Regions from separate parts of the Polaromonas sp. DSP2-3-2b2 genome, predicted to be linked through region 3. Evidence: predicted binding sites of a transcription regulator. Region 3 holds the regulator's gene; each other region holds the start of a gene.
What was found. The regulator FNR, encoded in region 3, switches genes on or off when oxygen is low (the NO sensors DNR and NnrR bind a similar motif). The targets are predictions, from matches to a motif close to TTGATNNNNATCAA.
Positions count from the first base shown of each region.

Region 1: the regulator FNR is predicted to act here: its motif matches at 2,226-2,239, upstream of nirK (copper-containing nitrite reductase).
Region 2: the regulator FNR is predicted to act here: its motif matches at 2,115-2,128, upstream of ACP7AD_RS04915 (universal stress protein).

Region 1 covers NZ_JAFCTH010000002.1:303,768-307,960, forward strand. The annotation lists gene ACP7AD_RS03425 (nitric-oxide reductase large subunit) at 1-1,444, opposite strand, end outside; gene ACP7AD_RS03430 (RrF2 family transcriptional regulator) at 1,663-2,172, shown strand; gene nirK (copper-containing nitrite reductase) at 2,409-3,809, shown strand; gene ACP7AD_RS03440 (class I SAM-dependent DNA methyltransferase) at 3,995-4,193, shown strand, end outside.
Region 2 covers NZ_JAFCTH010000003.1:215,719-219,911, reverse strand. The annotation lists gene aspS (aspartate--tRNA ligase) at 1-1,454, shown strand, start outside; gene ACP7AD_RS04915 (universal stress protein) at 1,612-2,055, opposite strand; gene ACP7AD_RS04910 (sensor histidine kinase) at 2,436-3,260, shown strand; gene ACP7AD_RS04905 (response regulator) at 3,257-3,901, shown strand; gene ACP7AD_RS04900 (response regulator) at 4,047-4,193, shown strand, end outside.
Region 3 covers NZ_JAFCTH010000020.1:15,976-20,168, forward strand. The annotation lists gene ccoP (cytochrome-c oxidase, cbb3-type subunit III) at 1-180, shown strand, start outside; gene ccoG (cytochrome c oxidase accessory protein CcoG) at 230-1,696, shown strand; gene ACP7AD_RS14810 (nitrogen fixation protein FixH) at 1,717-1,974, shown strand; gene ACP7AD_RS14815 (hypothetical protein) at 2,042-2,335, shown strand; gene fnr (fumarate/nitrate reduction transcriptional regulator Fnr) at 2,374-3,096, opposite strand; gene hemN (oxygen-independent coproporphyrinogen III oxidase) at 3,333-4,193, shown strand, end outside.

The DNA.
Region 1 (4,193 bases), on a different contig from region 3:
GCCACCAGCGCCAGTATTCGATCATCGAGTAATGGGTCTTTTGACCCCAGGTCAGCGACGTGGCGTAAAAAGCGCCGATGCACAAGGCGGCCAGGAAGACCATCGCAATCAGGCCGCGGCTTTCCGATGGTTTCTTCAGCGCAGGCATCAGTCCGCGACCGAGCAGCAAGACCCAGAACAGCAGGCCGACGAACAACAGGATTTGCCAGATTCGGCCCATGCTGGTGAATTCGAGACCCTGGTTGCCAATCCAGAAGCTGAAGTTGGTGCCCAGATGCTGCAGCGAGCCAATCCAGCCGAAGGCGGTGGAACCCACCACAATGAACAGCAAGGCGTAAAACAGCACGTTGACACCGAGTTTTTGGTACTTGGGCTCGTGACCGGAAATGGCCGGCGCAATGTACAGGCCGGTGGCCAGCCAGGCCGTGGCAATCCACAGCACTGCAAACTGGGTGTGAATGGTGCGGCTCACGCTGAACGGCAGGATTTCTGCCAGCGGGAAGCCGAAGAAGTCGTTGCCCTCGACCGCATAGTGGGCCGTGATCACGCCCATGCCGATTTGCGTCAGGATCAGGCCAATCACCACATAAAAGTATTTGCGCGTGGCCTTCATCGACGGCGTCGGCTTCATGTCGAACAGCGGGTCGGATTTGAGCGGCTTGGGGTCTTCCTCTTCCTTGACGGTCGAGTGGTAAAACACCATCGCCCAGATGCCGGCAATCATGAGAATGACGCTGGCGATGGACCAGATTCCCGCAGTGGCGGTGGGCGTGTTGTCCACCAGCGGCTCATGCGGCCAGTTGCTGGTGTAGCTGAGATCAGCTTCGCCCGGCCTGTCGGTGGCGGCGGACCAGGAGGCCCAGAAAATGAAGGCGGGCAGCGCCTTCAGGTCATCCGCGTCAGGCAGCGCTCCGGAATTCATCGCGTATTGCTCACGCAGTTTGTCCAGCGACGGCGCATCGCCAAACAGGTCGGTGTAATGCTTGGCAACCTGTTGGACTGCCTCGGTGCGCTCGGGCGACAGGGTAATTGCACCGGTGGCGGCGTTATAGGTGTTGCCGCGCATCTCGCTTTTGAGCCGCGCGTTCAGTTCGCCCTGCTGGCCGACGCTCAGTGCTTCATAAGGCTTGCCGAAATCACGTTGTGCCCACAAGGCGCGCAATGCCAGCGCTTCGCGGTGCAGCCAGTCAGCCGACCAGTCAGGCGCCAGGTAGCTGCCGTGACCCCAGACCGAACCGAGTTGCTGGCCGCCGGCCGACAGCCAGGCTTTCTGGCCGCGCTGGACCTGGCCTTCGGAGAAAAGCACCGTGCCTTTGGTGCTGATGACTTGTTTGGGAATTGGCGGAGCTGTCAGGTAAATCTCTGTTCCGACCCAGCCGAGAACGGCAAAGGACATCGCGCAGATGACAGCCAGCCAGGTCCAGAGTTTGCGCGTGGCGTGCATGGCAAATTTCCTTGTTTTTGGAGAGCAGTTGAAAAATCTGAAAACACTTCAAATTTAATAACATGGATTCTATCTGCATCTTTTATAAAGATACCAATGAAGTACATTTTTTTATTTGGAACGTTCCTGAAAAGCATCACGCTCGATAGAATTGACAAGGTTTTCCACGCAGACACGCCCATGCGTCCACCCGCCCCCACACCCGAGAATTCACGCGCATGAGACTCACCACCTACACCGATTACGCCCTGCGCACGCTGATGTACCTGGCCGCCAACCGCGACCGGCTGGTGACCATCCAGGACATTGCCGATGCGCATGACATTGCCAAGAACCACCTGACCAAGGTGGTGCATCAGCTGGGCATCATGGGCGTGGTCGAATCGTTGCGGGGCCGCAACGGCGGACTGAGGCTGGGCAAGGAACCCGAGCAGATCAACATTGGCGCGGTGGTGCGCAGCACCGAACCCGACTTCTACATGGCCGAGTGTTTCAACCCGGGCAAAAGCCATTGCATCATGAGCGCGGCCTGCTCGCTGAAGGATGTGCTCAACGACGCCACGACCGCCTATCTGGCGGTGCTCGACGGCATCACGCTCGACTACCTGATGAAGACCAACGGCAAGCGCAACGCCCCGGAAGCGTCCTTCAAATTGATTCCGGTCCGACTCCGGCCGGATGCGCCGCAGACGGCTGAACCGGCGACAGACCTCCAGCATCCGGTTTGAAACAGGCCTGGAACTGACCAGGCTTTCCACGATGCTTGAGCCCCTTGCAAACCTTGATCTATGTCAAATTAAAACATGTATTAAATATGTACATTATTTCCGAGCAGGCCAAAAGAGCCTGCCGCAGATAACCGCCGATTCACTCGCCTAAACGGCGACAGTACGGTGGACCGCAAAAAAACCTGGCGCGAATTCCACGCCAGACATGAAGTTAAAACATGTTTAAGGTCAGAAAAATGAAAGCCGGTTTTATTCGTAAAGCAGTAGCAAGCGCAGTCATCGGTGTTGTCGGACTGGCGTCAAGCTACGCCGCCACACCCCATGGCCAGCACGACACGGGCGTCAAGGCCATACCTGACGTGACCTTTACCCTGCGCACCGACATTGCCGACGGCAAGCTGGTGTTCATCGGCGAAGCCGGCGCCATCAAGGGCAAGGTCAACCCGCAGCTCGCCGTACCCGAAGGCGCCATCGTGCAGATCAACCTGGTCAACGGCGACGGCGCGACGCACGACATCAGCGTGCCGGACTTCAAAGCTTCGTCAAACCAGCTCAACACCAAGGGCGCCAGCACCACGATTGTGTTCAAGGCCGACAAGAAGGGCGAATTCAAGTACATCTGCACCCTGCCCGGCCATGTGCAAGCCGGCATGATGGGGCAAATCATGGTCGGCGATGGCGCTGCCAAACCCAAGGCGCTCGGTGCGGACGTTTCACGCAACCCGATGGACGTCTCGCAGCCGGTCGGCGCCCGTGGCCCGCAAAGCGTGACGGTGAACCTGGACACCACCGAAGTGCTGGGCCAGCTGGACGACGGCACCACCTACAAATACTGGACCTTCAACAACAAGGTGCCAGGACCGTTCATCCGCGTGCGCCAAGGCGACACCGTGACCGTCAACATGGCCAATGCCGCCGACAGCAAGATGATCCATTCGGTGGACTTTCATGCGGTCACCGGCCCTGGCGGCGGCGCGGCCGTGACGCAGGCGGCGCCCGGCACCAGCAAGAGCTTCACCTTCAAGGCGATCAACCCCGGCCTGTTCGTGTACCACTGCGCCACGCCCATGGTGGCTCAGCACATTTCCAACGGCATGTACGGCATGATCCTGGTCGAGCCCGAAGGCGGACTGCCCAAGGTGGACCGCGAGTTCTATGTGATGCAGGGCGAGCTGTACACCAGCCAGCCACACGGTACGCTCGGCGAAAACGAGTTCTCGCTCGAAAAGCTGCTGAAAGAGCAGCCCGAGCACATGACGTTCAACGGCGCCATGGGCGCCTTGACCAAGACGCACCGCATGGAAGCGAAAGTCGGCGAAACCGTGCGCATCTTTTTTGGTGTCGGCGGCCCCAACGCCACGTCGAGTTTCCATGTGATCGGCGAAGTGTTCGACCGGGTGTTCAACATGGCCGACCTGACCTCGCCACCCAACAGGAACGTGCAAACCATCTCGGTACCGCCCGGTGGCGCGTCCATGGTCGAGTTCAAGGTGGAAGTGCCCGGACGCTACATCCTGGTGGACCATGCCCTGTCAAGGCTTGAAAAAGGCCTGGTTGGCTTCCTGCATGTGGTCGGCCCTGAGAATCCAGAGGTCTTCCACACCTCTGAAAAGACGAGCGCCAACTCGGGCCATTGAACAAGGAAAAGAGGAGTTTGCAGCCCGCGCAGCGGCCAGTTGATGGCGGCGCAGGCTGCCTTCCAAGGCGCGACAGGTTTCTGTCGCGCCTTTTTTTGTTTCTTGCAGGCCAAACGGCAGGAGTTGTCCAATGCGCCAGACCTACACTCGTCCAGCCCCCAGCTCACTCAAAGACCGCCACCGCCATGCCCCTTTCCTGGAACGAAATCAAATCCCGCGCCCTCACCTTCAGCCGCACCTGGGCCGACGCGGCCCATGAAGACAGCCAGGGCAAGCCCTTCTGGATTGATTTTTTTGAAATTTTCGGCATCACCAACAAGCGTGTCGCCACGTTCGAGCATGCCGTCAAAAAGCTGCCCGGCGCCAAGGCCAAAACAGACGGTT
Region 2 (4,193 bases), on a different contig from region 3:
TTGATGACGACAACCTGTCAGAAACCACGCGCCTGACGCACCGTGTGCTCGACCTTCGCCGTCCTTACATGCAGAACAACCTGATGCTGCGCTACCGCGTGGCCATGGAGACGCGCAAGTTCCTCGATACCAACGGTTTCATCGACATTGAAACGCCCATGTTGACCAAGAGCACACCTGAGGGCGCGCGTGATTACCTGGTTCCCAGCCGCGTCAATGAAGGCCAGTTTTTTGCCCTGCCGCAAAGTCCGCAGCTGTTCAAGCAGTTGCTGATGGTGGCCGGATTCGACCGCTACTACCAGATTACGAAATGCTTTCGCGACGAAGACCTGCGCGCTGATCGCCAGCCTGAATTTACGCAGATCGATATTGAAACGTCCTTCATGGGCGAGCAGGAAATCCGCGACATGTTCCAGGGCATGATCAGCAACATATTCAAGACGGTGCTGAACACTGACTTGGGCGAGTTCCCGGTCATGGCTTACGCCGACGCCATGCACCGTTACGGCTCGGACAAGCCCGATCTGCGTGTCAATCTTGAATTCACCGAGCTGACCGATGTGATGGGCGATGTGGACTTCAAGGTCTTCAGCGCGCCGGCCACGACACCAGGCGGCCGGGTGGTGGCCCTGCGCGTGCCTGGCGGCGCCGAAATCACCCGCAGCGAGATCGACGGCTACACCGAGTTCGTCAAGATCTACGGCGCCAAGGGCCTGGCCTGGATCAAGGTCAACGACATAGCCAAGGGCCGTGAGGGCTTGCAAAGCCCCATCGTCAAGAACATCCACGATGCGGCCGTGGCCGAGATCCTCAAGCGCACCGGCGCACAGAATGGCGACATTCTGTTTTTCGGCGCCGACAAGGCCAAGGTGGTGAATGACAGCATCGGCGCGCTGCGACTGAAGGTCGGCCACAGCGCCTTCGGCAAGAAGACCTGCTTGTTCACCAAGGGCTGGAAGCCGCTGTGGGTGGTGGATTTTCCGATGTTTGAATATGACGAGGATGGCAAGCGCTGGAGCGCGGTACATCATCCTTTCACCGCGCCGAAAGACGGCCATGAAGACTGGATGGACACCGACCCGGGCCGCTGCATCGCCAAGGCCTATGACATGGTGCTCAATGGCTGGGAACTGGGCGGCGGCTCGGTGCGTATCCACCGCGCCGATGTACAGAGCAAGGTGTTCAGCGCGCTGAACATCGGCCCGGAAGAAGCACAGTTGAAATTTGGCTTCTTGCTCGATGCCCTGCAGTATGGTGCACCGCCGCACGGGGGCTTGGCTTTTGGCTTGGACCGTATAGTGACCATGATGACCGGTGCCGAGTCGATCCGCGACGTGATCGCATTTCCGAAAACCCAGCGCGCGCAGTGCCTGCTGACCCACGCACCTAGCCCCGTTGACGAAAAGCAGTTGCGTGAATTGCACATACGCCTGCGCAACCCATTGCCGCTCTGACCGCATTCAAAAGTAGATAACCAACCGAAAAAAGGGCACTTCAAGAGTGCCCTTTTTGCTTTCCGAATCCACCTCTGCTTTGGCCGGATAGTGATCAATACGGGGCGCATGAGAGCGCTTCACGAATGCCGGTTACGGTTTTGTCAAAGTCGCTTGGTCAGCGCAGGACCAGAACCGGCACGGTGCTGTGCGTCAGTACATGCTGGGTTTCACTGCCCAGCAGTATCCGCTTAATGCCCTTGCGACCATGCGACGCCATGACGACCAGGTCACACCCATGTTTGGTGGCAGCGGACATGATGGACTCGGCAACCAGATCAGACTGCGCAACTACCGCCTTGGCCGTAACGCCCTGGGCCTTGGCTTGTTCTTGCACCGCATTGACAACCGCCTGGCCTTTGTCGCTCCACTGCTTCTCGGTACGGGCAATATCTTCCACCGAAATGGTGATTCCACCTTCAAAGTAACTCACCGGGTAACGCGGCACGACATACAACGCGACCAGCTCGGCGCCTATGGCTGCTGCCAGTTCAATGGCGCTGCTCACCGCCGTACTTGAAAGATCCGAACCGTCGGTGGCGACAAGAATTCGCTGGTACATGATGAGTTCTCCAATTTAGATACAAAGATTCAGCGTAGGTGTATTGAGCCCGGCCGGTCTTGATTCACGTCAAGCTCCGCAAAAGCCTCAATGCTTTTATACCTTGAAAGATTCCACAAGACACATCCTGAATTGCTAACAGTTTTTTCTGCAAAAGTTAGCTGAACTGGGTAGCAAAGTCTGTAACCGCAATAACGCTTTGTAGATAAGCCCTCCCATTCAGCGAACTGCGTTCCCATTTGCTTTAAGGTCATTCCATAAGCAGATGAAGAGATGCGAGTTTGCCATTGTGTCTTTGGGCATAGCGATCAGAAAGGCTTTGAAAAAGCCGCGCATCGCCTGACGACCAGACTGCAAACACGAAATCTTCCGGAGGAACCATGAAAAGCCAGATGCATTTTGAGATTGATTCAAAGAAAACGGTACGGGCGAGGGGAAAGCGGCCAGCCGGTTATCCATTTCGCGGGCTGTCATCTCTCCCTGAAGCATTTATGGTCAATATCCCGCTGGAGTCGACTGAAACCGCACAGCTTATGGAAGAAAGGCGTACCTTCGCTGTCGCGGCACAGGCTATCCGCGAAGAGGAAAAAGCGCGCTTGGCTCGGGAGTTGCACGATGAGCTTGCACAGTCATTGACGGCGCTGAAGATGGACACAATCTGGGTACGCGACCACGCTTCATCCGTCCCCGGGATGGTGACCATGAAGCTGGACGAGATGGTGAAAATGCTTGACCGCACGGTGGCGGCAACACGCCGGATGGCCGCCGACCTGCGGCCGTTGATGCTCGATGACCTGGGCTTGGTGCCGGCGATCGAATGGCTTGCAAGCAATTTCATGCAGCGCTGCGGCGTGCCCTGCACACTTTCGGTCAATGATGAACTGGAACTCGAATTGCCTGAGCCGTACGCAACGGCTGTGTTCCGGATCGTTCAGGAGTCGCTTAACAACATTGCCAAGCATGCGGCTGCCTCGCAGGTCATCGTCACGCTGGACAAAACCCAGGATGCGGTGAGATTGCGAGTTCAGGACAATGGCTGCGGATTCTTTTCGGATGGCGCACGCAAGCCCCAATCACTCGGGCTCATGGGCCTGCGCGAGCGGGCACAACTCCTCGGGGGAAGCGTTGCCATCAGCAGTGCGCGGGGAAAGGGAACTACCGTAGAGGTCAGCATTCCCTTGGACCAGACTGGAGTTCACCAATGATCAGGATCGTGATAGCGGACGATCATGCCATTGTGAGAGAGGGCCTCAAGCGGATTGTTACCTCGGCGGAAGACATGACCGTGGTCGGTGAAGCGTCCAATGGAATGGAGGTCATGCGTCAGGTGCGTGAGTCTGATTTCGATGTTCTCGTTCTTGACTTGTCTATGCCGGGCCGAAGCGGAATGGAACTGATCAAGCTAGTGCGTTGCGAAAAGCCGAAACTGCGCATTCTTGTGCTCAGCATGCATGAAGAACTGCAGTACGCCGTTCGCTCGATCAAGTCCGGCGCCAGTGGCTACCTGACCAAGGAAAGTGCACCGACGCAACTGATGCAGGTGCTGCGCAAGATTGCAGCTGGCGGCGCTTTCATCAGCACAGGGGTTGCCGAGCAACTGGCACTCGGCTCCATGCTGGGATCAACCTCGGCAGCGCATGAAAAGCTGACGGACCGGGAATTCGAGGTCTTCCGTTTGATCGCCATCGGCATGTCTGTCACCGATATTGCGGGGCGGCTGAACCTTTCGGCAAAAACCATCAGCACCCATAAAGCCAATCTCATGCAGAAAATGAATCTGCAAAACCAGAGTGAACTGATTCGTTACGCCATCAAGCATGGCGTGACCGAGCCCTTGGAGCCATGAAACGATTTGAAGGGTCTTGCGTGCACCGGTGATCGTGATGGAGCGGTTTTCATGCCGCCAAGCTTGCCGGGATTGGCTGAGTGGTGGTCGGTGCTGACCTTTGATTCATCCGGATTTTTCCGATGCTGCTTGTCAGGCAACACGCATGGCACGCATCATCAATGGGCGGCATAGTAACGCAATGGGCCAAGATAATGCATCGTTAAGAATCTTTATTGCAGACGATTCACTTGTCATACGGGAACGCGTGGCATCGATACTCGGAGCCAGCGCCATGACCGTCGTCGGCCAG
Region 3 (4,193 bases):
CTGACCGACGATATCTGGCTACACGGATGGGGTGAAAACGCAATCGTGGCCATGATCAATAATGGCAAGGTAAACCAGATGCCTGCGCAAAAGGACAAACTGACCGAATCCCAGATTCGTGTTCTGGCATCGTATGTTTGGAGCTTGTCAAACAAGCCAGGCGCAGTAGCGCTGAATTGATCTTTTACCCGGCAAGGCTTCTACTGGGGCTTTGCATGGAGTAGTACTTGTGGATAATTTAAAGCCAACTCCTCGAAAAGTCATTCCCATCACGGTAATGGCCGGAGAGCAGTTGCAGGCCGCGTCAGCAACTGGCGATGGTGAGACTGGCAGCATTTATCAAGCTCAGAAGAAAATTTATCCACGTAGCGTCACGGGATTTTTTTCAAAGTGGCGCTGGGCCACGGTTTTTATCACCCAGCTAGTCTTCTACGGCCTTCCGTGGCTGGAATGGGGTCAGCGCCAAGCCGTATTGTTTGATCTGGAAGCACGGCGTTTCTATATTCTTGGTCTGGTTCTTTACCCGCAGGATTTCATTTACCTCTCGGGCATCTTGGTCATTTCGGCATTGGCGCTGTTCTTGTTCACGGCTGTGGCCGGTCGCCAGTGGTGCGGTTATGCCTGTCCGCAGACGGTATACACCGAAATCTTTCTCTGGCTTGAAAAAATCACCGAAGGCGACCGCTCGGCACGCCTGCGACTTGATGCAAGCTCCATGTCCGTCAACAAGTTGGCACGCAAGGCCAGCAAGCAGTTTTTGTGGATTGCTCTGGCCTTGTGGACGGGGTTTACCTTTGTCGGTTATTTCACGCCTATCAAGGAACTAAGCGTCAGTTTCATCAATGCAGGCATGGGCCCGTGGGAAACCTTCTGGGTTTTCTTTTATGGATTCGCCACGTATGGCAATGCAGGCTACATGCGCGAGCAGGTCTGCAAGTACATGTGTCCGTATGCCCGGTTTCAGAGCGCGATGTTTGACAAGGACACATTGATTGTCACCTATGACGAGGCGCGCGGTGAACCCCGCGGATCTCGTTCCAAGAAGGCCGATCCGACTGCCCTGAACTTGGGTTCCTGCATTGACTGCACACTTTGTGTCCAGGTCTGCCCGACGGGGATCGACATCCGCAAAGGTCTGCAATACGAGTGCATCAGTTGCGCGGCGTGCATCGATGTGTGCGATACCGTGATGGACAAAATGAACTATCCGCGCGGCCTGATTCGCTATTCAACACAGAATGCGGTGGTACAGGGCTGGGGCAGATCGCAGCTTTTGCGTCGCATATTCCGCCCCAGGGTGCTGGTCTACACGGCCATCTTGCTGGGCGTTACTGCCGCCTTGTTCATTAGTTTGGCGTTGCGCTCCCCATTCAAGGTCGACGTGATTCGTGACCGTGCTTCGCTGGCGCGTATCGTCAGCGGCGGAAAGATCGAAAATGTTTATCGCCTGCAAGTGATGAATGCGACCGAAACCACCCAGCATTACCGCATTACCGCCACAGGCTTGCCGGGTCTGATGCTAGCCTCCGAAGGCACACTCACTGTCGATGCAACCCAAGCGCGCGGGGTTCCTATTACCCTGCAATTGCCGTACGAGGCTGCAAGTCCAGGCTCGCATGAAATCCACTTTGAAATCGAGGCTGTCAACTCGCCTGGACGCGTGGTCGAGAAGTCGGTATTTCTGGTGCCCCGCTAACATATAACAATGGAAATATCATGAACGAAGAACACGGACAACCCTGGTGGAAATTTGGGCATGTGTGGATGGTTTTCGCAGGACCCGCCGTAGTGATCGTCGCCTCATTCATCACCTTGTACCTGGCCATCAAGGTTCCCGATCCTGTCGTGACCAGCTACGGTCAGGCAACGCGGTCGGTTGCAGCGGATCGGGAGGCATCCTCCACCAACATGGCGCCAGCGATGCAGGCCCGAAATCATGCGGCCACAGGTGTCCAGGTGCCTGCCGAGCCTTGAAAAGTGAAGGAAATTCGGTAAGGATCCGTCCATTCAGTCCTCAAGTTGCAAGAAAGATTTAAATTCTATGCTGGCCCAACGAATGATGTGGATTGCATGGCCTGCCTTTCTGGTGGCGGGCGTGATAGAGATGCTGGTGTTTGCCCTGGTTGATCCGCAAAGCCTGCATTGGTTCGGCCAGCCTCTGGCGTTGTCTCGGGACGCCGTCTATACGCTGGCTTTTTTTGTATTCTGGCTGCTGACCATGGTGTCGAGTGCCTTGACGACCCTGCTTGCCATGTCGCCATTCGAAGTAAATCGTCGCGAATTGGCCGCAGATGGTCGGCTCGAAAGCGGTGCCAAAGAAGTGAAGGCAAATTAAAACGTTTGTCAGTCAGCCCACACAGAAAAATTTCAGTGTCAGCAGGTTTTCTGGTTGTTGTTCACGATCAGTTTGAGCGCTTCGGTATCAAGGATGCGCACATGGCGCTGCTTGACTTCCACAATTTTGTCTTCGACGAATTTTGAAAAAGTTCGGCTGACCGTTTCGAGCTTCAAGCCTAGGTAGCTGCCGATTTCCTCTCGCGTCATGCGCAACAGAAGTTCGGATTGCGAGAAGCCGCGAGCATGGAGTCGCTGGACCAGATTGAGTAAAAAGGCGGCCAGGCGCTCCTCTGCGCGCATGCTGCCCAGCAGCAGCATCACGCCATGTTCACGAACGATCTCGCGGCTCATGATCTTGTGCACATGGCGTTGAAGCGATACAACTTCCCTGGACAACTCTTCGATGCGGTCAAACGGCATCACGCACACTTCAGCGTCTTCCAGCGCTACAGCGTCGCAGGTGTGGTGTTCCCTGACGATGCCGTCCAGACCGATGATCTCTCCAGCCATCTGAAAACCGGTAACCTGATTACGACCGTCTTCGGTGGTAATGCATGTTTTGAAAAAGCCGGTGCGGATGGCAAACAGGGACGTGAATTTTTCACCGTTGCTGTACAGGCGGCCGCCGCGTTTGACCTTACGACGTACAGCCACCACTTCCTCGATCCTGTCCATCTCATCGGCCTTCAGGCCCATGGGCATGCAGAGTTCACGAAGGTTGCAATTGGAGCATGCAACTTTTATGGCGGCAGGATTGATGGGCTGGAGTCTGGCGTCGCTTGAGGCTTCTCCGCGCTTGCCCGTCCCCATGGACTCTGGTGTAACCTCAAACATGACATTCTCCTCACGAGGGTTCGTTACATGGTTTTAGACATGCTGACCGCTGACATATGTCAAACAAACAAGGCGAACTTCACGATACATTGGCTGTGCCTGCTCCGTAGCCGCGGGTGCGCGTTCAAGGAACCGTCGCAAACGTACCTGCAGCAGATTGTATGCCCATCCCCATTCACGAACTGATAGGCCGTTTCGATGCTCTGGGGCACCGTTACACCTCATATCCGACGACAGACCGCTTCGTGGAGGCCTTCACGTCCGAACAGCTAGCGCAGGCACTCGCGCAGCGCCGAAACGGGGCGGCTGCCATGCGGTTGCCGCTGTCGCTTTACGTGCACATTCCTTTTTGCGAATCGCTTTGCTATTACTGTACCTGCCACAAGATCATCACCAAACACCATGAGCGCGGTGAAACTTATCTGCGCTACCTTGGTCGCGAGCTTGATTTGTACACTGCCCATCTGGGCACGGGTCAAGCGGTCAGCCTGCTCGATCTGGGCGGCGGAAGCCCTACCTTTCTAAATGATGGCGAACTGCGCCAGTTGATGGCCATGCTGCGGCGTAGTTTCCAGTTTGCACCGGGCGGAGAGTATTCCATTGAAGTCGATCCACGAACCGTTGATCCCGCGCGACTTGCCACGCTGGCGGAACTGGGATTTAACCGGCTGAGCTTCGGGGTCCAGGATTTCGATCCGGCGGTGCAAAAAGCGGTCCATCGCATCCAGCCTGCCGAGCAGGTTTTTTCATTGGTCGAAGCCGCGCGTCTGAGGGGTTTTGAATCTGTCAGTATTGACCTGATCCACGGGCTGCCGCGACAAACGCCGGAGTCGTTTGACCGCACGCTGGCGCAGGTCCTGCAACTGCGGCCGGACCGAATCGCCCTGTATGCCTACGCCCATCTGCCCCAGCGTTTCAAGCCGCAACGCCGGATTGATGCGGCTGAACTGCCTGGCGCCAGCGCTAGGCTCTCCATGTTGTCGCACACTCTTTCGGCTTTTCAGGATGCCGGTTATGTGCAC